3 regions of the Methylocystis sp. IM3 genome follow, and region 2 is predicted to be linked to each of the others. Evidence: predicted binding sites of a transcription regulator. Region 2 holds the regulator's gene; each other region holds the start of a gene.
The links. Region 2 encodes LexA, which represses DNA repair genes until DNA is damaged. Its sites were predicted from a motif close to TGTTCNNNNTGTGTTCNG; they were not measured.
Positions count from the first base shown of each region.

Region 1 (6,542 bases), 2.4 Mb from region 2:
CGATCCTCGAGGAGCGCCGCCGGAGCCCCGGCGGAACGACCGCCGTCTCCTGCGTCGGCGCCAATCCCGGCATGGTGTCCTGGTTCGTCAAGCAGGCCCTCGTCAATATCGCCAAGGATACGGGCGTCTTCGACACGGAGCCCACGACACGCGCAGAATGGGGCGCGCTGGCGCAGAAGCTCGGCGTGAAGGGCGTCCATATCGCCGAGCGCGACACGCAGCGCGCCCGCAACCCCAAGCCGCTCGACGTCTTCGTCAACACCTGGTCGGTCGAGGGCTTCGTCTCCGAGGGCATGCAGCCGGCCGAACTGGGCTGGGGCACGCATGAAAAGGCGCTGCCCGACATCGGCCGCGCCCATCAGACGGGCTGCGGCGCGGCGATCTATCTCCTCTCGCCGGGCGCCAATACGCGCGTGCGCAGCTGGTGCCCGACGCCCGGCGCGCAATATGGCTTCCTCGTCACGCACAACGAATCGATCTCGATCGCGGACTATTTCACCGTGCGCGACGACAGCGGCAAGGCTGTCTATCGCCCCACCTGCCATTACGCCTATCACCCCGCCAATGACGCGGTGCTGTCGCTGCATGAAATGTTCGGCGCCGCCGGCAAGATGCAGCCGGAGTGGAAGATCCTCGACGAACATGAAATCGTCGACGGCATAGACGAACTCGGCGTGCTGCTCTATGGCCACGCCAGGAACGCTTATTGGTATGGCTCGCAGCTCTCGATCGAGGAGACGCGCGACCTCGCGCCCTATCAGAACGCCACCGGGCTGCAGGTTTCTTCCGCCGCGCTCGCCGGCATGGTCTGGGCGCTGGAAAATCCCGAGGCCGGCATCGTCGAGGCCGACGAGGTCGACTACAAGCGTTGCCTCGAGGTGCAGCTTCCCTATCTCGGCCCGGTGAAAGGCTATTACACCGACTGGACGCCGCTCGAGGGACGCCCCGGCCTCTTCCCCGAGGACATCGACGAGAGCGACCCCTGGCAGTTCAAGAATATTTTGGTGCGCTGAGCGCCCGTCCCCGCGCAATGTAAACGCGGGATTGTAAACAGGGACGAAAACGAGAACCCCTCCGCCGAGCGAGCGCCCGCCGTGGCGCTCCCCTGGCGGAGGGGTTGTTTTTTAAGGGGCTTTCCGAAAAGCGAAATCGTTCCCCGTCGAGGATGACCCCTATCGGCCCTCGCTCGCCTCTCTTGCGCCGGCCTCAATTGTTCTTTATCTGTTCGTTTATTCGTGGTTTGTTCCGATCCGGCAGGTCGAGCCGGCCGGCGCAAAAGTCTCCAGCCGCGACCACGGGGGGCCGGGCGACCGGCCTCCCGTCTCCAGAAAGAGGGCAAGGTCAGTCATGGGTCGGCTCGCGGACATCTCGCCTGACGCGGAGGCGGTCGCCGGCGCCGGGGCGCTGGTCGAGGCCGGGCGGCGGCGCGGGCGCGGGGCGCTTTCGAAGCGCAGCGGACGTTTTGAAAAGGAAAGCCGCGAGGAGGTCGACGACGGCTGGGGTTCGATCGCGAGCCTCGCGGCGCTCGAGACGCATTTCCACGTCGAGAAGCCGCGCTCGATGATCACGAAGAATGATTCGCCCGACATTCCTTTCGACCGCTCGATCAATCCCTATCGCGGCTGCGAGCATGGCTGCGTCTATTGTTTCGCGCGGCCCACCCACGCCTATATGGGTTTCTCGCCGGGGCTCGATTTCGAGACCGAGATTTTCGTCAAGGAAGGCGCGGCGCAGCTACTCGAACGTGAATTGTCCGCTCCGAATTATACGCCAAAGGTCATCGCCATCGGCACGAATACCGACCCCTATCAGCCCGCCGAAAAGCGCCACAGGGTGATGCGCAGCGTGCTCGAAACGCTGGCGCGGGCCAGACATCCGGTGGCGATCGTCACCAAATCGGCGCTCGCGCTGCGCGATCTCGATCTCATCGCGCCCATGGCCCGCGACGGGCTCGTCAAGATCGCCTTTTCGGTCACGACGCTCGATCCGCGCCTCGCCCGCATTATGGAGCCCCGCGCCGCGACGCCCGCGCGGCGGCTCGAAGCGATGGAGGCATTCGCGGCCGCCGGCGTCCCCGTCGCAGTGATGACGGCGCCGATCATTCCCGCCATCAACGACGACGAAATCGAAGCCATCCTCGCCCGCGCCCATGCCGCCGGCGCGCGCGAGGCGGGCTATGTGATGCTGCGCCTGCCGCTGGAATTGCGCGATCTCTTCAGCGAGTGGCTCGTCGCCAATTTTCCCGACAAGGCGCGCCGCGCCCTCTCGCTCGTGCGCTCGACGCGCGGCGGCAAGAGTTATGACCCGAGCTTCGGCAAGCGCATGACGGGCGAGGGGCCCTATGCCTGGATGATCGGCCGGAGGTTCGAGGTCGCGGCTAAACGGCTCGGCTTCCCGCAAACGGCCACGCGGCTGCGAACCGATCTTTTCGAGCCGCCGCGACAGGGGCCCCAGCAACTCGCCCTGTTTTAAGCGGGGAAAGCGCCGGCTTGCTCTTGCGCGTCGGCCTCGCAGGCGTTTTGCTGCGCCAATGACAACAAAAGGGAAAAGTCCCGCGTCCTCTCCTTCCCGCTCCGGAGCGGCGACGCCATGAGCGCGGGGCCCGATTTCCGCATCGAAGGACGCCTCTACCGGCAAGGCGTCTGGCCCGTCGCGGGCGTCGACGAAGTCGGGCGCGGGCCACTGGCAGGCCCCGTGACGGCGGCCGCCGTCATTCTCGATCCGAAGCGCCTGCCGCGCGGTCTCGACGATTCCAAGGCGCTGGCGCAAAAGGCGCGCGAGGACGCCTTCGAGCGCATCATGAAAAAGGCGCTGGCGGTGAGCGTCGCCTTCGTCACGCCCGCCGAAATCGACGCCATGAACATCCGCCAGGCGACGCTCGCGGCCATGGCGCGGGCCGTCGCCGGCCTCTCCCGCGCGCCGGCCTATGTCCTCGTGGATGGCTCCGATCCGCCCCGCCTCGCCTGCCCCTGCCGCGCCATCGTCAAGGGCGACGCCGCCGCCCTCTCCATCGCCGCCGCCTCCATCGTCGCCAAGGTCGCCCGCGACGCCATGATGCGCCGGCTCGGCGGACATTTTCCGGCCTATGGCTTCGAGACGAATGTCGGCTACGCCGCCAAGCGACATCTCGACGCGCTGCGCGAGATCGGCCCAACCCCCATTCACCGGATGAGTTTTTCGCCGCTGCGCGACGCCTGAAGCGCCCGTTAGCTTATTGCTAAGCTTGTCGTTTCATTAACAAAAACGTTCGAAAAAGAGACGCCCCCGCGCGCCCCTCCTATACGCGGCCTTTACCTCGTTTGGGCATCATCGCTCGTGTTCAAAGCGTATGTGGTGTTGCGTAAATGAGTAGCGCGCGCGTCGGGGCGGCCCGCCTCACTACCCGGATAAAGGTCACGCGTACCGGGATTTCTCAGGAGGGGCCGCACCGCGCGCCGCCGGCGCGCAATATGATCCTGCAAGGGGATTGCGTGTCGATGATGCTGGGCCTCGACGCCGAAAGCGTCGATCTCGTCTTCGCCGATCCGCCCTATAATTTGCAGCTTGCGAGCAAGCTCACCCGGCCGGATCAGAGCCTCGTCGACGCCGTCGACGACGATTGGGACAAATTCGCCGATTTCGCCGCTTACGACGCCTTCACCCGCGAATGGCTCGCCGCCGCGCGCCGCGCGATGAAGCCCACCGCGACGATCTTCGTCATCGGCTCCTATCACAATATCTTTCGCGTCGGCGCGATCATGCAGGATCTGGGCTTCTGGATCCTGAACGACATCGTCTGGCGCAAGAACAATCCCATGCCGAATTTCCGCGGCCGCCGTTTCACTAATGCGCATGAGACGATGATCTGGGCCGCGCGCGATGCGAGCGCCAAAAATTACACTTTCAATTACGAGGGGCTGAAGGCCGGCAACGAAGATTGTCAGATGCGCTCGGACTGGCTTCTGCCGATCTGCACCGGCGCCGAGAGGCTGAAAGACGCAAACGGCCGCAAGACCCATCCGACGCAAAAGCCCGAGACATTGCTCGCGCGCGTCATCCTCTCCGCCTCCAACGCCGGCGACCTCGTGCTCGATCCCTTCTTCGGCTCGGGCACGACCGGCGCCGTCGCCAAGCGCCTGCGCCGCCATTACATCGGCGTCGAGCGCGACCCCGTTTACGCCGAGGCGGCCGCGGCGCGCATCGCCGCCATTGAACCTCTGTCGGAGGAGGCCGTCGCGACGGCGCCGTCGAAACGCAGCGAACCGCGCATCGCCTTCGCAAGCCTCGTCGAGTCGGGGCTCATCGCGCCGGGCGCCCGTCTCACCGACGCGAAGCAGCGCCATTCTGCCGTGGTCCGCGCGGATGGGACGCTGTCGCTTTCGGGCGTCGTCGGCTCGATCCACAAGACCGGCGCGATGGCGCAGGGACTCCCCGCCTGCAACGGTTGGACCTTCTGGCATTACGAGTCCGAGGACCGCCTCGCGCCGATCGACGAGCTGCGCGCCCGAATCCGCCAGAGCCTGCGAGCGGCGGATTAGACTTTTCGCCGCCGCCCTTCGCGTCGAGACGATGCTGCGCAAGCGCTTCCGCGCCGCGCTCTACACGGACACAAAAGAGCGAGGCGGCGTCTGGAGAATGACGCCGCCGTCCGATGTCAGGCGAGCCAGCCCACGTAGAAGCCCACCAGCAGCACGACGCCGATGAAGCCGCGATAAACGACGAAGGGCCAGGCCGAGAAGCGCTCGAGAATCCGCAGCAGGCCCCAGATGGCCGCGAAGGCGGAGATCGAGGCGATGATGAGGCCGAGCGTCAGCACGGACCAGCCGTGCAGATCGAGATGCGCCTTGTGCAGCTCCCAAAGCTCCTTCAGCCCGGCAAGCGCGATGGCCGGCAGGCCGAGAAGGAAGGAGAAGCGCGCCGCCTCCTCGCGCTTGAGGTCCAGGAACAGCGCCGCCGTCAGCGTCGAGCCCGAGCGCGACACGCCGGGGATCAGCGCGCCGACCTGCGCGAGGCCGACGATCATCGCATCCTTCAGGCTGACGTGATCGAGCGTGCGCTTGTGGTTGCAATAAAGCTCCGCGATCGCGAGCAGCGCCGCCATGACGATGCAGGAAATGCCGATCACGGGCAGGGTGCGCAACGGCGAGCCGCAAGCGTTGAGCGTATGCGACAGAAGAATGCCGGCGAGCCCGATGGGGATCGTCGCGAAGCCGATCCACAGCACGAAGCGGAAGGTCCAGTCGTTGAAGTCGCGGCGCTTGAGCGCGGCGATCGAGCCGACCGCCAGCGTGCGGATATCGTCCCAGAAATAGCTGATCACGGCCGCGAGCGCCGCGAGCTGCATCGCCGCCGAAAAGGCGGAGCCGGGGTCCTTCCAGCCGAGCAGCGCCGGCACGATGCGCATATGGGCGGTTGAGGAAATCGGCAGAAGCTCGGTGATTCCCTGCACGACGCCCAGCGCCGCGACTTTCATATAGCCGAGGTCCACGAAACCCGTGTCGAGACCATTGGTGCAAGCCGTCGCCATTTTTTCTCCCGCCGGAAGCGGCGCGGTTTTGACGACGCGCGCCGGGGCACTACGGAATTTTCACTGTGCCGGTATTTGGTTAATGGAGAGAAAAGAAGGCGGGGCGACGCGCGCGCGCCTCATTTGCGCGAAAAAGCGACGCCCGCCGCGCCGGCGCCTAGCGAAAGAGCGCCATCGCCTTCAGGAGAGTGATCGACACGCCCCAGATCAGCGGGACCCCGACCGCCGCCCAGGCCAGGAGAAGCACGGGCGAGAATTGGCCGTCGCCGCGAACTCGAACGGCCGCGGCTGGTTCCGTCGCAGGCTCCATCGCTTCCTCGACGAAGTCCTCGAAATCGGCGTGCGGCTCCTTCTCTTCCTCGCGGATCGCCGCGACGCTCGTCTTTTTGGCGGCCGCGACCTCTTCATCCGTCATGTAATATTTTTCGTCCACCGGCCGGACGAGGAGGTTGCAGACGAGCCCCAGAAGCAGCAGGCCCGCGAGCACATACATGGTCTGGTTATAGGCGGCCTCGCGCGCCACGCCGTGGGCGAGCTGATATTCGCGGATGTAGTTCACCAGCACCGGGCCGAGCACGCCGGCCGTCGACCAGGCGGTGAGCAGGCGCCCGTGGATCGCCCCGACGTAATGCGTGCCGAAAATGTCCGCGAGATAGGCGGGGATGGTGGAGAAGCCGCCACCGTACATTGTGATGATGACGGCGAAGAGCAGGACGAACAGGAAAACGACGCCGCCTTTGGCCGCAAAGGGTACGGCGGCATAGAGGAAGAGGCCCAGCACGAAGAAGATGCCGTAGGCGCCCTTGCGGCCCAGAAAATCCGAGGCCGACGCCCAGCCTATGCGCCCGCCGATGTTGCACAGGCTCAAGACGCCGGTAAAGCCGGCCGCAATGGCGGCGATCTGCTTTCTTTGCTCGTCGGCGAGCGCGTCATAGCCGATGTCGAGGCCGATCAGACGGCCGCCAAAGACCTCCTGCAGCATGGGCGAGGCCATGCCGAGCACGCCGATGCCCGCCGACACATTGAGGCACAGCAC
Region 1 covers NZ_JBBPBZ010000002.1:3,562,052-3,568,593, forward strand. Annotated here, with positions in the region: gene WOC76_RS19360 (homospermidine synthase) at 1-1,013, shown strand, start outside; gene WOC76_RS19365 (PA0069 family radical SAM protein) at 1,348-2,472, shown strand; gene WOC76_RS19370 (ribonuclease HII) at 2,590-3,198, shown strand; gene WOC76_RS19375 (site-specific DNA-methyltransferase) at 3,345-4,517, shown strand; gene uppP (undecaprenyl-diphosphatase UppP) at 4,634-5,506, opposite strand; gene WOC76_RS19385 (OFA family MFS transporter) at 5,664-6,542, opposite strand, start outside.
Region 1: a site for LexA is predicted at 1,212-1,229, ahead of WOC76_RS19365 (PA0069 family radical SAM protein). Genes of this name have one in related genera too.

Region 2 (6,542 bases):
GCGTCGTGTATCAGGACGGCGGCATGCATCCGAGCTTCCTTTCCAAGGTCGCCGAGACGAGCCGGCCCGAGGCGGTCGCGCCGCCGGAGGAGATCGCGCTCGAGGACAAGGCGGCGCGCGGCGGCAAGCCTGCGCCGCTCGCCGCGAAATCGCCGGTCGTGACCATGGCCGCCGCCAAGGCGGCGACGCCGGCCCGCCCGGCGGAAACGACGAGCGTCGCGCGGGCGCTGTCGACGGATACGCGCCGGGACATGTCGGCGCTCGCCGCCACCGCCGACGATGGTCCGACGTCTTCGATCAAGCGGGCGCTGAAGCTGAAGAAATAGCGGGCGGGCGTCGCTTCGCCGGCGCGCGCGAGGCTTTTCCTGGCGACCGCCCTGCCGCATTTGCCCTTGCGGAACGCAAAGGGAACGTCTAAGAATCGTTCATGATTTGTTTGTAACGCGCGACTGCTCTCAAGGGGCTGTCACCGTGGCGACAGGGGCGTTCCATGCTGACGAAAAAGCAGAGCGATCTGCTGCGTTTCATTCATGAGCGGCTAAAGGAATCGGGCGTTCCGCCCTCTTTCGACGAGATGAAGGACGCGCTCGATCTGCGATCCAAATCCGGCATCCATCGGCTCATTCTCGCCCTCGAGGAGCGGGGCTTCATCCGCCGTCTGCCCAATCGCGCCCGTGCGCTCGAAGTGCTGCGTCTGCCCGAGTCCGCGACGCCCAGGGGCGGCGCCGGCTCCCGTGGGGGCAAATTTGCGCCAGCGGTGATTCAGGGCAATCTCGGTCGCGTCCGCCCACTGAGCGAACGCGAGGAGTCGGGCAATCAACCGGTGGCGATCCCCGTCATGGGGCGCATCGCGGCGGGCACGCCGATCTCGGCTATTCAGAGCCGCAGCCATACGATCAGCATGCCGCCCGACATGCTCTCGAATGGGGAGCATTTCGCGCTCGAGGTGCGCGGCGATTCGATGATCGAGGCCGGCATTCTCGATGGCGACACGGTCGTCATCAAGAAGCAGGATCACGCGGACTCGGGCGACATCGTCGTGGCGCTGATCGAGGACGAGGAGGCGACGCTGAAGCGGCTGCGCAAGCGCGGCGCCTCCATCGCGCTGGAAGCGGCCAATCCCGCCTATGAGACCCGGATTTTTGGCCCCGACAAGGTGCGAATCCAGGGCAAGCTCGTCAGCCTGTTGCGGAAATATTGAACCTTTCCCTCTGATTTACAGGGATAGTCATATCGGCTCTGAAGGGGTTCGCCCATCCCGCTTCTCGCGGGCGGACGACGTGAGGCGGGCGGGGCGGCTCCGCTCCCTCGCAAACCCCGTCGTTTTGACTGGGACGCGACGCTTTCGCGCCGCTGTGGTTCATTCCATCGGTTCCGAGAGTTCCGCTTCCTCGCTCTCCTCATCCTCGGGCGCCGCGGCGCGCCCGGTCGCGGGCGGCGGGCGGGGAGACCAGGGCCGGTCCTCGTCGACCCCGCGCGCGGTCGTCCACAGGACGCCGCCTTCCTTGGCGAACTGCAAGGACACGGCCCCCGTTTCCGCGAGCCTGATACGGTCGATGACGAGCGGCGCGCCGCAGCCTTCGGGCGCGCGCAGCGGCGTGACGACGATCGCCGCCCGCGCGCAATCTTCGAGAAAAGCGCCGCGCGCGGTGACGAGCGCCACAAAACGCCCGTCCGCCAGACGGGCTACGCATCCGTAATCGTCGCAAGCGGTCCCGTCTTTCGCTTCGACGACGCTTCGGCCGTCGGCGTCGGCGCGCAGCCATTGTTCCGCCGCGAAGGCGCCGGGCCTCCTGGCGAGCAAAGCGAGTTCTCCCGAGGCGAGACGGATCGCCGCTGCGTCTCCCGACGCGGGGATGGCGAGATCGAATCCGGCGCCGCTCCTGGCGCCGAGGAGCCCGATCAGCGCCAGCGGAATGGCCGTGGCGCGCAGCGCGCTGGTCCGCCAGAGCACCGCGGAGAGCACGGCGAGGGCAAGAAAGACGATCGCCCAGGGCGCGAAAGCCTTCACCTGAAGGCTGGCGCCGGGCGCGCTGGCGATGAGGCCGGCAAGCCATGTGACGAGATGGATGCCCATCTCCAGCCAGCGCCAGATGAAGCCGTCGAGCCCGAAGGGGTAGAGCGCGGCGCCGAGAAGCGCGCAAGGCACGGCGAAAAACTCGATGACGGCGAGCGTCAGAGGATTGCCGATCAGCACATAGGGGCTGATCTCGTGGAAGTCATAGGCCATGAAGGAGGCGGTCGCGGAAGTGGCGCAGAGCGTCGCGACCACGAGCGCGCCAGGGCCATGCAAAAGACGCTCGGCCAGAATTTCGCGCCACTCCACAAAACGTCCGGGCGGGGAAGGCGCCGTCCCCGAGCGGCTGTGGGCGAGACGCTGGCCCCGCCATTCATAGACGGCGATGAGCGCCGCGACAGCCGCGAAGGAGAGCTGGAAGCTTGCGCCCAATATCGCCTCCGGTTCGAAGGCGACGACGAAGAAGGCCGCGAGCGCGAGATTGCGCATGGAGAGCGACGGCCGATCGAACAGCACGGCGGCGAGCATGATCAGCGTCATGATCAGCGCGCGCTCCGTCCCGACGCGCGAGCCGGTGGCGATGTCGTACAGAATTGCGCCGACGATGGCGAGCGCCGCCGCCCATTTCTTGATGGGATAGTTGAGGGCGAGCGTCTGCGACGTCGCGAGCAGACGGCGCAGGCCGACGAAGAAAATGCCGGCGACGAGCGTCATCTGGATGCCGGAGATCGTGACGATGTGAAAAATGCCGGCGCGCCGGATGAGATCTTTGGCATTCTCGGACAGAAAGTCGCGCTTGCCCGTGACCATGGCCGCGGCAATCGCGCCGGCGTCGCCGCCGATCGTCCTGTCGACGCGCAGCGCGAGCGCATTTCGCACGCGGTCGACCCCGGCGAAAAAACGTAGCGACACCGGCGCCGGATCGGGGGGCGGCATGGTCTCGATGCGGCCGAGCGCGCTGCCGACGCCGCCGATCCGCGCGAAATAGGCGTCCCGCGCAAAATCATAGCCGCCCGGCAGCGCCGCCCGCGCGGGCGGCAGAAGCCGCGCCTTCAGGGCGATAAAGTCGCCCGCGGCGAAATGCGGCTCGCCGCGCATTGTGAGGCGCACGCGCGCGGGCGCAACATCATTCAAAAAACCCTCCGCACTCGCGACGCGCAGGATGAAGCGCGCGCCGCTGGCGCGCAGGTCGATCTCTTCGACGAATCCCGTCAATTCGCCGACGCCCGTCCTTGCGACGACCGGCGCCGCGACCCGCGCCGTGCGCCAGGCTCCCGCGGCAAAGCCGGCCGCCACGAAGGCGAGGGCGAGAAAAAGTCCATGGGCGCGCGCGTGGCGGCGGGTGAGAAAGGCGATCAGGACGACACTGGCGAGCGCCCCGAAGCAAAGGGTGAGCGAAGGCTCGCGGTTGGCGCTGAAATAGAGGACCACGCCGCCAATGGCGCCGACTGCGCGCCACAGAAAGGGCCGCCTGAGTTCGACTTCCTCGGCGTAGGCGCGCCGTAGCGCCTCCGGCGGCCAGTAGAGGCGCGGCGCGATCGAAACAACGCCGCCGCCAAGCTCCCGATGTTCAGCCGCCCGTGCGTCGCTCATCCCGACCCCCGCGACGAGACCTTAATGCGAGTCGTCGGCCGGCGCCATGGCCAAGATCACGCTCCCTCAGCCCCTGGCGCGGCTCTTGCGCTTCTTGCCGCCCTGCGGCCCCCGGCCCGGCGTGTGCGTCTCGAGGGCGGGCGTCTCGTCCATGCGCAGGTAGCGCACGCCGAGGAAGAACAATATTTGAGCGTCGCCGGTGCGCGGCTCGCTCACACGGCGCGGGATGTTCCCACGCAATCCGAAGGCGATGACCTCCCCCATGTCGACCTCTTCGTGGCGGCTTTGGTCCAAAATGAATCAACTCTGAACGGAATTAGGGGGCGGCGAGGGTTAATGTTCCGCTAACGACCCGGGGCTAGTCTCTCTCCTCCAGTTGCGTAAGCGTTCGAGTGAGTAGCCGATCCATGCATCGAGATATGTCAGGGCGACGGATCGACCATGCCGCGCTTCTTGGCGCCATCGTCGACCAGTTTGTCGCGCGGCAGATACATCCGATTGGCGACATCAAGCAATTCGAACAACTTGCGCTTGGCCTCATCGATATCGTCGACGCCAACGCCGCGGCGCGCATCGCCCGTCCCTTATGCATGCATCCCGAGACGCCGGCGTCGGTCTTTCCGTGTCTTCTCGCCAAGGGCGGGCCTTGCGCCGAGCTTGCCCTGCAATTTGCTCCCGCCCTCCCGCGCGCCGATCTGCTGGCCGCCGCGCAGGGCGGCGCGCCTCTTGCCTGCGCGGTCGCCCGACGCGCCGAGCTCGATCGAGATGTCGTCGACGCGCTCATTCAGCGTGGCGAAGCCGAAACCTTTCGCGCCCTCGCCGCCAACTGGAGCCTCCGGCTCGACGCGGGCGCGCGGCGCGCGCTCGCCCTGGCGGCGCGCGACGATCTGAGCCTGGGGCGCATCCTGCTCGACCGCGACGATTTCAGCGGCGAGGCCGAGGGCCTCTTTCTCGCCGCGACGCGCCACGAGCGTACGGACATCATCCTGAACGCATGCCGGCGGGCGCTGGCCACAGGGAAGGCGGATCGCCGCCCCGCCGATCCGGCGCTTGCCGTGCGGCTCGAGGCCGCCGCCCTGGAAAGCGACCGCGCGGGCATGGTGGCGATCCTCGCCGAAGCCCTCGACTGTCGCCGGGAGCGCGCCGCGGCGATCCTATCCGACGCGCAGGGCGAACCGCTGGCGCTGGCGCTGGCGGCGCTCGGCGTCGATCCCGATGCGGCCTCCCGCATCTTCCTGGCTCAGGAGGCGAACCGGGCGCCCACGCTCTCTGCGCTCGTGCGCGCCATTCCGCAGCGCGCCGCAACGCAGATCATTGCCGCGACTGTCGGCGGGCTGAAAGGCGAGCGCGAGGCCGCACGGCGCGTGAGCGGACGCGACGATCTCGCGGCGGCGCCCGGCTGGCGGCGTCCGGCGCAGGTTCTCGGCCCCGCGCCGCTGCGCAAGGCCGATCGGTCCGCGTGAGAGGCTCAGGCGGCGAGATCGACGAAGACGCGCCCGTCGCGGTCTTCGATCTCGATGATCCAGAGGTCGGGGTCGAACATGATCTCACGCTTGAGGCGCGCCTCCGCCTCGGCGGAATCGACCCAATCGCCCGCATGGACCTTGGAAAAAAGACGATCCACGCCCTCCGGCAGCGCCTCGCTTTGCGGGGCGGGACCATAGACGGCCGCGCGGCCGTCGAGCCGATCGAGCTTGATGAAAAGGGCGCCGGCCTCGGCCGAGCCGCGCCGGCGCAGCATGGCGACGGCGCCTTGCGCTTCGGCCCGGCGGATGAGGGCGGCGGCAAAAATGTCGGATCGTAGACGCATCAGCCCAACTTAGTGCGCGACGCGCCTCTGGTCCAAGCCCGTCACTGAGGGCGCCCCGCCCCCGCCCCCGCCTTCGCGGCGATGGCCTTCACGACCTTTGGCGTGAGTTCGCCCGTGGCGGAGAGGCCGTTGTCCTGCTCGAACTTCGCGATGGTCTTGCGTAGGCCAGGGCTCATGATCCCGTCCGGCTTCACCACATAGCCGAGCCGTTGCAGGGCGCGCTGCGCGGAGAGCACATTGCGGTCGGGCCCCGCCGCCGGCGTTTCGGCCGGGGCGGCGGGGGACTTTTTGGCGTCGCTTCCGAGCAGCGAGCCGATCTGGTCCCGGCTCGCGGCAGGCTGCTTCTTTTCCGGCTTGGCAGCGGGGGCGGGGTCGGTTTTCAGGAGCGCCGCGAGCGGATCGACCTTCGCGGGCTCCGGCTTTGCTGCGGCCTTCGGGCCGATCCGGGGCGCCGCCTCGGTCTTGACGGCCTCGGCCTCGCGCGCGGCGGCTTCGATTTTCGCCGGGCGGGCCGGCGGCGTCGGCGTTTCCGCGACGGGGCTCTTCTCGGGCGTGACCACATGCGCCGAGAAGAGGGGTGCGGGATGGCGGCCGTCCTGGAAGAACAGCGCGTTCATCGGCACGCCGACGAGGGCGAGGCCGCCGATGCCGACGAGCGTCAGGACGCCGAGGCGGCGCTTCTCGAACATGCCGCCGCGCGCGGGCTTTTTCTTGGGCGCCCGCGCGGGGGAGGGGGCGGCGCCCGCCCCGCGGCGCTTGGGCGACGCGGCGCGTTCCTCGGGGAAGTCGTCGAACCTCTGGTCGCTGAGAGAAACGTCACGCAATTTTCTTCACCGTCTCTTCGTCGTGGCGAATGACCGCGCCAAAAGCGGCGCCATGGCGCGGAATGGTTTCGATCCTGGCGGCGGCCCCGGAGGCAGAGCCAGGGGCAGACGCGAGCGCGCGGCAGTCGAGCGGCAGACGCACCGTCACGGCCGCGCCCTTCTTCGGCGCACTTTCGATGACGATGGCGCCGCCGTGCAGCCCGACGAGACCGCGCACGACGGAAAGGCCGAGCCCGGTGCCTTCATAGGCGCGGCCGTGCGTGGCGCTCGCCTGAAAGAAGGGGTCGCCGAGACGCGG
Region 2 covers NZ_JBBPBZ010000002.1:1,170,844-1,177,385, forward strand. Annotated here, with positions in the region: gene WOC76_RS07525 (L,D-transpeptidase family protein) at 1-326, shown strand, start outside; gene lexA (transcriptional repressor LexA) at 491-1,201, shown strand; gene WOC76_RS07535 (ComEC/Rec2 family competence protein) at 1,361-3,610, opposite strand; gene WOC76_RS07540 (hypothetical protein) at 3,677-3,874, opposite strand; gene WOC76_RS07545 (DUF2336 domain-containing protein) at 4,018-5,073, shown strand; gene WOC76_RS07550 (DUF1491 family protein) at 5,079-5,420, opposite strand; gene WOC76_RS07555 (peptidoglycan-binding domain-containing protein) at 5,462-6,244, opposite strand; gene WOC76_RS07560 (sensor histidine kinase) at 6,237-6,542, opposite strand, start outside.

Region 3 (6,542 bases), 390 kb from region 2:
GTCGCGGTGGACGCGCTTGCGATCTACGTTCACAAGGACAATCCCATCCAGTGCCTCACGCTGGAGCAACTCGACCGGATTTTCGCCGAGAACCCCAAAAGCGCCGGCGGCAAGAGCGCGCGGCTTTGGGGCGATGTGGGGGCGACCGGCGAATGGGCCGCCAAGCCGATCACGCTCTATGGCCGCAATACGCTCTCCGGAACGAATAAATTCTTCAAACAGAACGTGCTCGGCGGCGGCGATTTCAAGGACGCCGTCCAACAGCAGCCGGGCTCGGAAGCGGTGGTCGGGGCGGTTGCGGGGGATCAGGGCGCCATCGGCTATTCGGGGATCGGCTACAAGACCGACGGGGTGCGCGCCGTACCGGTCGCCGCGACCGCCGGCAAAAAGTGCTTCGACACCTCCTTCGAGAGCGCCTACACGCGGAAATATCCCCTCGCCAGGGGTCTTTATGTCTATGTTCTGAAAGATCCGAAATCGCCGCTGGACACGCTGTCCGGCGAATTTGTGAAATATGTTCTGTCGCGCGACGGTCAGGCGCAGGCGAAAAAGGGCGGCTATTACCCGATCACGCGAAATATCCGCGAGCATGAACTGACCCGTCTCGGGCTGCTCGCATCGGCGGAATGAGCGGCCGAGGCGATGGCCCGACGGGCCAGCCTCGTCTCAATGCGGGGGCCGCAGCGCCTCGAACTTCGCCCGCACGTCCGCGGGCAGCCGTTTCGCCCGTCCCTCCTCGACGCAGACGACCTTCACGGTCGCCGTCACCAGCGTCTCGTCGCCGCGAAGCACGCGCTGGTCGAGTATCAGCGAGGCGGCGCCGAGTTCGAGGGGCGCCGTCTGCACGCTCAAAAGATCGTCCATGAGCGCGGGCTTGCGGAAGTCGATCTCCATGGCTCGAACCACGAAGAAAATCGGCGCGCCCGCCGCGCCCTCGAGCAAGGGGCGCTGATCGAGCCCGATCGAGCGCAACAGCTCGGTGCGCCCGCGCTCCATGAAGCGGATGTAGGACGTATGATAGACGAGGCCGGAGGCGTCCGTGTCCTCCCAATAGACCCGGATGGGGAGCGTGTGAGCGTTCATTTATTCCTCGTCTACAAACAACCCGAACTGCCCGCCCGGCCTCGACGGCTCCGCGAGCCCCAGATGGCGGAAGGCGTGGGGCGTCAGCAGGCGGCCGCGCGGCGTGCGCTGGAGGAAGCCTTGCTGGAGCAGATAGGGTTCGATGATGTCCTCGATGGCGTCGCGCGGCTCGGAAAGGGCGGCGGCGATGGTCTCGATCCCGACCGGCCCGCCCCCGAAATTGATCGCCACCATGTCGAGATAGCGCCGGTCCATGATGTCCAGCCCGATCGAATCCACGTCGAGCAGCGACAGAGACCGGTCGGCCAGCTCCCGCGTAATTGTTGCTAACCCCTCGACGACGGCGAAGTCCCGCACGCGCCGCAGCAGGCGGCCGGCGATGCGTGGCGTGCCGCGCGACCGCCGCGCGATCTCGCGCGCGCCCTCGTCGCTCATGCCGACGCCGATGACCCGCGCGCCGCGCTTGATGATCAGCTCCAGCTCCTGGGCCGTGTAGAAATTCAGCCGCACAGGGATGCCGAAGCGGTCGCGCAGCGGCGTCGTCAGCAGGCCCGCGCGCGTCGTCGCGCCGACGAGGGTGAATTTCGCAAGGTCGATCTTTACCGAGCGGGCCGCCGGCCCCTCGCCGATGATGAGGTCGAGTTGGAAATCCTCCATCGCGGGATAGAGAATTTCCTCCACCGCCGGATTGAGCCGGTGAATTTCGTCGATGAAGAGCACGTCGCGCGGCTCGAGATTGGTGAGCTGCGCCGCGAGATCGCCGGCCTTGGCGATCACCGGCCCCGAGGTGGAGCGGAAATTGACGCCGAGCTCGCGGGCGACGATCTGCGCCAGCGTGGTCTTGCCGAGGCCGGGAGGGCCGACGAGCAGCACATGGTCGAGCGCGTCGCCACGCGTCTTGGCGGCCTCGATGAAGACCTTGAGATTGGCGCGCGCCGCCTCCTGGCCGGTGAAATCGGCGAGCGTCAGGGGACGCAGGCTCGCATCCGCGTCGTCGTCGCGCTGCTCTGGGCTGACAAGCCGGGCAGGGGTGGTCAAGGATCGCTCCCATGCGCCGGCGCGCGCGCTATGCTGATCTTCGCCAAACGGAGCCGCGCCGTGAATCGCCCGTCCTCGCAATACGAGTATATGTCCCTCGACGATTTCGAGGAACTTCTCGCCGACAAGCCCGCCGACGAGAAATGGGAGCTGATCGGCGGCCGCGTCGTGCGGATGATGGTCGGCGCGCGCTGGGAGCACAATTACATCATCCAGAATCTCGCCGGCGGCCTGCGGGAGCGCCTGAGGGCAAGCGGCTCCCCCTGCCGGACGCTCGTTGAATCGTTCCGGCTGCGGAGTGTGGAGAGCGACTCCTCCACGCTTCCCGACATCATCGTCCACTGTCGCGCCCTGGAGCCGGGAGCGGCCTATCTAACCGAGCCGACCGCCCTCGTCGAAGTCATGTCGGAAGGCAGCAAGGCGCGCGACCGCTTCGAAGAATGGGCTGTTTACCAGCGTCTGCCGAGCCTTCGGCACTACGTGCTCGTGGAGCGTGACAGGGCGCATATCGAGGCGTTCGACCGGGTCGGGGCGGATTGGGCGGGCGTGCGCATCCTCGACGGGCTCGGTCAGTCGCTCGCGCTTCCTGCCATCGGCGTGTCCATCCCCTTGGCTGAAATTTACCGCGACGTCCTTACCGGCTGAGCCCGCCGCCCCAACCAGCGGTTCACCCGTGCGCAATAATTGGCGAATTCGTCCGGGTGCCGGGCGCGTAGCGCCGCTTCCTCATTGGGGACGATGAGTCTGTCCATGCCCCAGTAATGGCCGTAGAGCAGCGCCGCCACCGTCATGAGAAGCGTCAGCGCGCAGGGCGCTTCGCTCGTGAGGCAGACGCCGATCAATCCGAGCGACCAGGCGAGGCTCTGGAGAAGGGAAACCACATAGACCGGGTTTCGGGAGAAGGCATAGACGCCGCTGGTGACGAGCGTTTCGGAGCCGACGAACTGCCGCGCGTCGCCGCCCCTTTTTTCAAGATAGACGACCAGGCCAAGCTTCAAGGCCAGCAACAGCCCATAGACCGCGCCAGCGACAAGGACGGCGCGCGCGCCTTGTGGGGTCGGGGCGCTCAGGTGCAAAAGCAGCAGCGTCGCCGCGGCGTAAGCCGAGGTCGCGGCGAGATCCACGAGAAAAATGCGGGAGAACTGCAAATCTTGCCGGAGCCGCCGGACAGCCAGCGCCAGAAACGGAACGCGCCCCTTGGCCTGTGCCACGCTCATGCGGATCCCCGAGTTCAGCCGGCGCGGTTTTGCGCCGCGTTAACCCACTCTTATTGTCGACAAGACTTTACCTTTGCCTTAACGCGCTATTTGGCCAGCTCCTTCAGCCCCTGGCGGATGAGCGCGCCCGTCTCGGCGCCTTCGCCGAGCAGTTTCACGCTGGCCGCAACGGCCACGGCCGCCTGCGGCCGGCCATAGCCGAGATTGACGAGCGCCGAGATGGCGTCTCGCACGGCCGAGGGCGCGTTCTGGTCCTCGTCGCCGCCCGAAAGTTTGGCGACGACCGGATCAACGGAGCCGAAGGCGGGGGCCTTGTCCTTCAGCTCCGCGACGATGCGCGCGGCGAGCTTCGGCCCGACGCCCGGCGCCCGCGCGACCATCGCCTTGTCCTGCGTGGCGATGGCCGAGCCGAGTTCGGCGGCCGAGAGGATGGAGAGAATGCCGAGCGCCACCTTGGCGCCGACGCCCTGGACGGTTTGCAGCAGGCGGAACCAGTCGCGTTCGGCCTCGCCCTGGAAGCCGAAAAGCTTGATCGAATCCTCGCGCACCTGCGTCTCTATGGCGAGCGCCGCCGCCTCGCCGGGGCGGGGGAGCTTTTGCAGCGTCCTTCCCGAGCAATGCACGACATAGCCAACGCCATTCACGTCGAGGATGACGAAATCCTCGCCATAGCTGTCGACGAGGCCCTTGAGCTTGCCGATCATAGGGCCGCCCTCAGCGCGCGGGCGCCGCGGTGCTGCGCATGGCAGATCGCGACCGCCAGCGCATCCGCCGCGTCGGCGGAGGCCGCCTGACTAGCGGGCAGAAGCACACGCACCATCATCTGGATTTGCGCCTTCTCCGCGTGGCCGGCGCCCACGACGGTCTTTTTCACGAGATTGGCGGCGTATTCCGCGATCTCGATCCCTGCGAGCGCCGGCGCCATCAGCGCAACGCCACGCGCCTGGCCGAGTTTGAGGGTCGATTGCGGGTCGCGATTGACGAAGGTCTCCTCCACCGCCGCCTCATGTGGCGCATGATCCGCGATGACCTGCATAAGTCCCTCGTGCAGCTGACGAAGCCGGTTGCCCATGTCGAGCGACGCGTCCGACCGCACGCGGCCGCAGGCGACGAAGGACAGGCGGGAGCCTTGGGACTCGATGACGCCCCAGCCGGTGTTTCTGAGGCCGGGGTCGATGCCGAGGATGCGAATCGGAGGAGCGGGCATGATCGAACATAACCAAAACATCGAGGCGCAGGCTAGGACCGCAGGGAGGACAGAGACGAGCGGTTGAAACGCGTTGACGTTCGAGCCAGAGCTTTGCTTTAATCGGGCTGGATTACTCGCGAAGAGGGGGGATGCATGAGCTATGTGATCGCCAGCGCCGATGGAGTGGCTGTTATCGTCGACGTCGACGGCAACGTCGCGACGATCGACAGTACATTCGGACCGCCCGACGTCTTTGGGAAACTTGAGCCGAAGCCGGTGTTACCGATCAGCATCGCCGCTTCGGCGGGCGGCGGCGTCGAAACCTGCGTCGTGGTCGATGCAGTGGGAAACTGTTGGCGCGGCCCGATCAGGCGTGAGGCTGGACGAAGCTTTTCCCACATCGGGAAATTGCCCGAGCGAAGTCAGTCCTGAGATCGCATTGCATCTTCGGGGTCGACCTTTCTCAAGGCCTCCACCACCGCGTCGAACGCCAGCATCGTTGACCCGTGCCGCGCCTTGTAGTCGCGAACGGGCTCCAGCACGGCGAGGTCGGCCCATTTGCCTTTCGGCGGCGGGCCGTTCTCCTTCAGCATTCGACGCAGCGCCTCGCGGGCCTCGCGCAGCTCCTGGGGGGTCGAGCCCACCACATTGCGGGCCATGATCGAGGCCGAGGCCTGGCCGAGGGCGCAGGCTTTCAGCTCGTGGGCGTAATCCGCGACTTTCCCGTCGCGGAGGTCGAGATCGACCGTGATGGTCGAGCCGCAAAGCTTGGAATAGGCCTTGGCGGACGCATCCGGCTGCGCCAGGCGTCCGATACGCGGGATGTTTCCGGCCAGTTCGAGGATTCTGGCGTTATAGACCTTGTCGAGCATGTTCAGCGCGGTCTCGGCGCGGGGCTTACCTTCGCTCCCGCTCGCCTTTATATAGAGTCTCGAGGGCTGGCGCGAAAGCGGCGGTCCCGGCGCAACGCCGAGGCGCCGCAGGTTTCTGCAAGACTCAGGCGAAGTCTCGAATTTCGCGTCGTTTTCTCGCATACGAGGGGCGTGATTTGAGGTTCCGACCCATGCGTCTTGACCGCATGGGGGCAAGCGCCGCCCGTCCGCGGCGCGATTGTTCGAGGAGGCGCCACATGGATGACGTGGTTAAGACCTTTCCTGCCCGCCCCAGTTTCGAAGAAGACCGCTCCGAGCCCATGATGGACGCAACGCCTGCAACCGCCGAGCGCCCCGTGACGGCGCCCGTCGCGAAGACGCTCGAACGCCCCTCCCGCGCCGAGGCCGAGGCCGCCGTCCGCACCCTGCTGCGTTGGGCCGGAGACGATCCCGACCGCGAGGGCCTGCAAGAGACGCCGCGCCGCGTGGTGAAGGCCTATGAGGAGTTCTTCAAGGGGTATCAGGAGAATGCGGACGAGGTGCTGTCCCGCGTTTTCGAGGAGGTCGAGGGCTACGACGACCTCGTGCTCGTGCGCGACATCCCCTTCACCTCGCATTGCGAGCACCATGTCGTGCCCTTCGTCGGAAGGGCGCATATCGCCTATTATCCGACAGGCGGCGTCGTGGGCCTTTCCAAGCTCGCGCGTCTCGTCGATGTCTTCGCGCGTCGCCTGCAGACCCAGGAGGCGATGACGGCGCAGATCGCCGGCGAGATCGAGAAACATCTACACCCACGCGGCGTCGCCGTGCTGGTCGAGGCCGAGCATATGTGCATGTCGATGCGCGGCGTGCTGAAACAGGGATCGTCGACCGTGACCGTCCAGTTTTCGGGCGTCTTCCGGGACGATCCGGCCCAGCAGGCGCATTTCTACACGCTGTTGCGCGGGGCGCGCTGATGGACAAGGCGGCGCTGGAGGAGGGCGCGGAATTCGCCCCCCGCTTCGACGCGAACGGCCTTATTGTCTGCGTGACGGTCGAGGCCGCATCGCGCGAAATTCTGATGGTCGCCTATATGAACCAGCTCGCGCTGGACAAGACCATCGAGACCGGAGTCGCCCACTATTGGTCCCGTTCGCGTAACGC
Region 3 covers NZ_JBBPBZ010000002.1:1,565,726-1,572,267, forward strand. Annotated here, with positions in the region: gene WOC76_RS09455 (PstS family phosphate ABC transporter substrate-binding protein) at 1-630, shown strand, start outside; gene ybgC (tol-pal system-associated acyl-CoA thioesterase) at 667-1,083, opposite strand; gene ruvB (Holliday junction branch migration DNA helicase RuvB) at 1,084-2,121, opposite strand; gene WOC76_RS09470 (Uma2 family endonuclease) at 2,182-2,766, shown strand; gene WOC76_RS09475 (methyltransferase family protein) at 2,742-3,338, opposite strand; gene ruvA (Holliday junction branch migration protein RuvA) at 3,425-4,042, opposite strand; gene ruvC (crossover junction endodeoxyribonuclease RuvC) at 4,039-4,545, opposite strand; gene WOC76_RS09490 (hypothetical protein) at 4,681-4,959, shown strand; gene WOC76_RS09495 (iron-sulfur cluster assembly scaffold protein) at 4,950-5,399, opposite strand; gene folE (GTP cyclohydrolase I FolE) at 5,657-6,355, shown strand; gene hisI (phosphoribosyl-AMP cyclohydrolase) at 6,355-6,542, shown strand, end outside.
Region 3: a site for LexA is predicted at 4,548-4,565, ahead of ruvC (crossover junction endodeoxyribonuclease RuvC). Genes of this name have one in related genera too.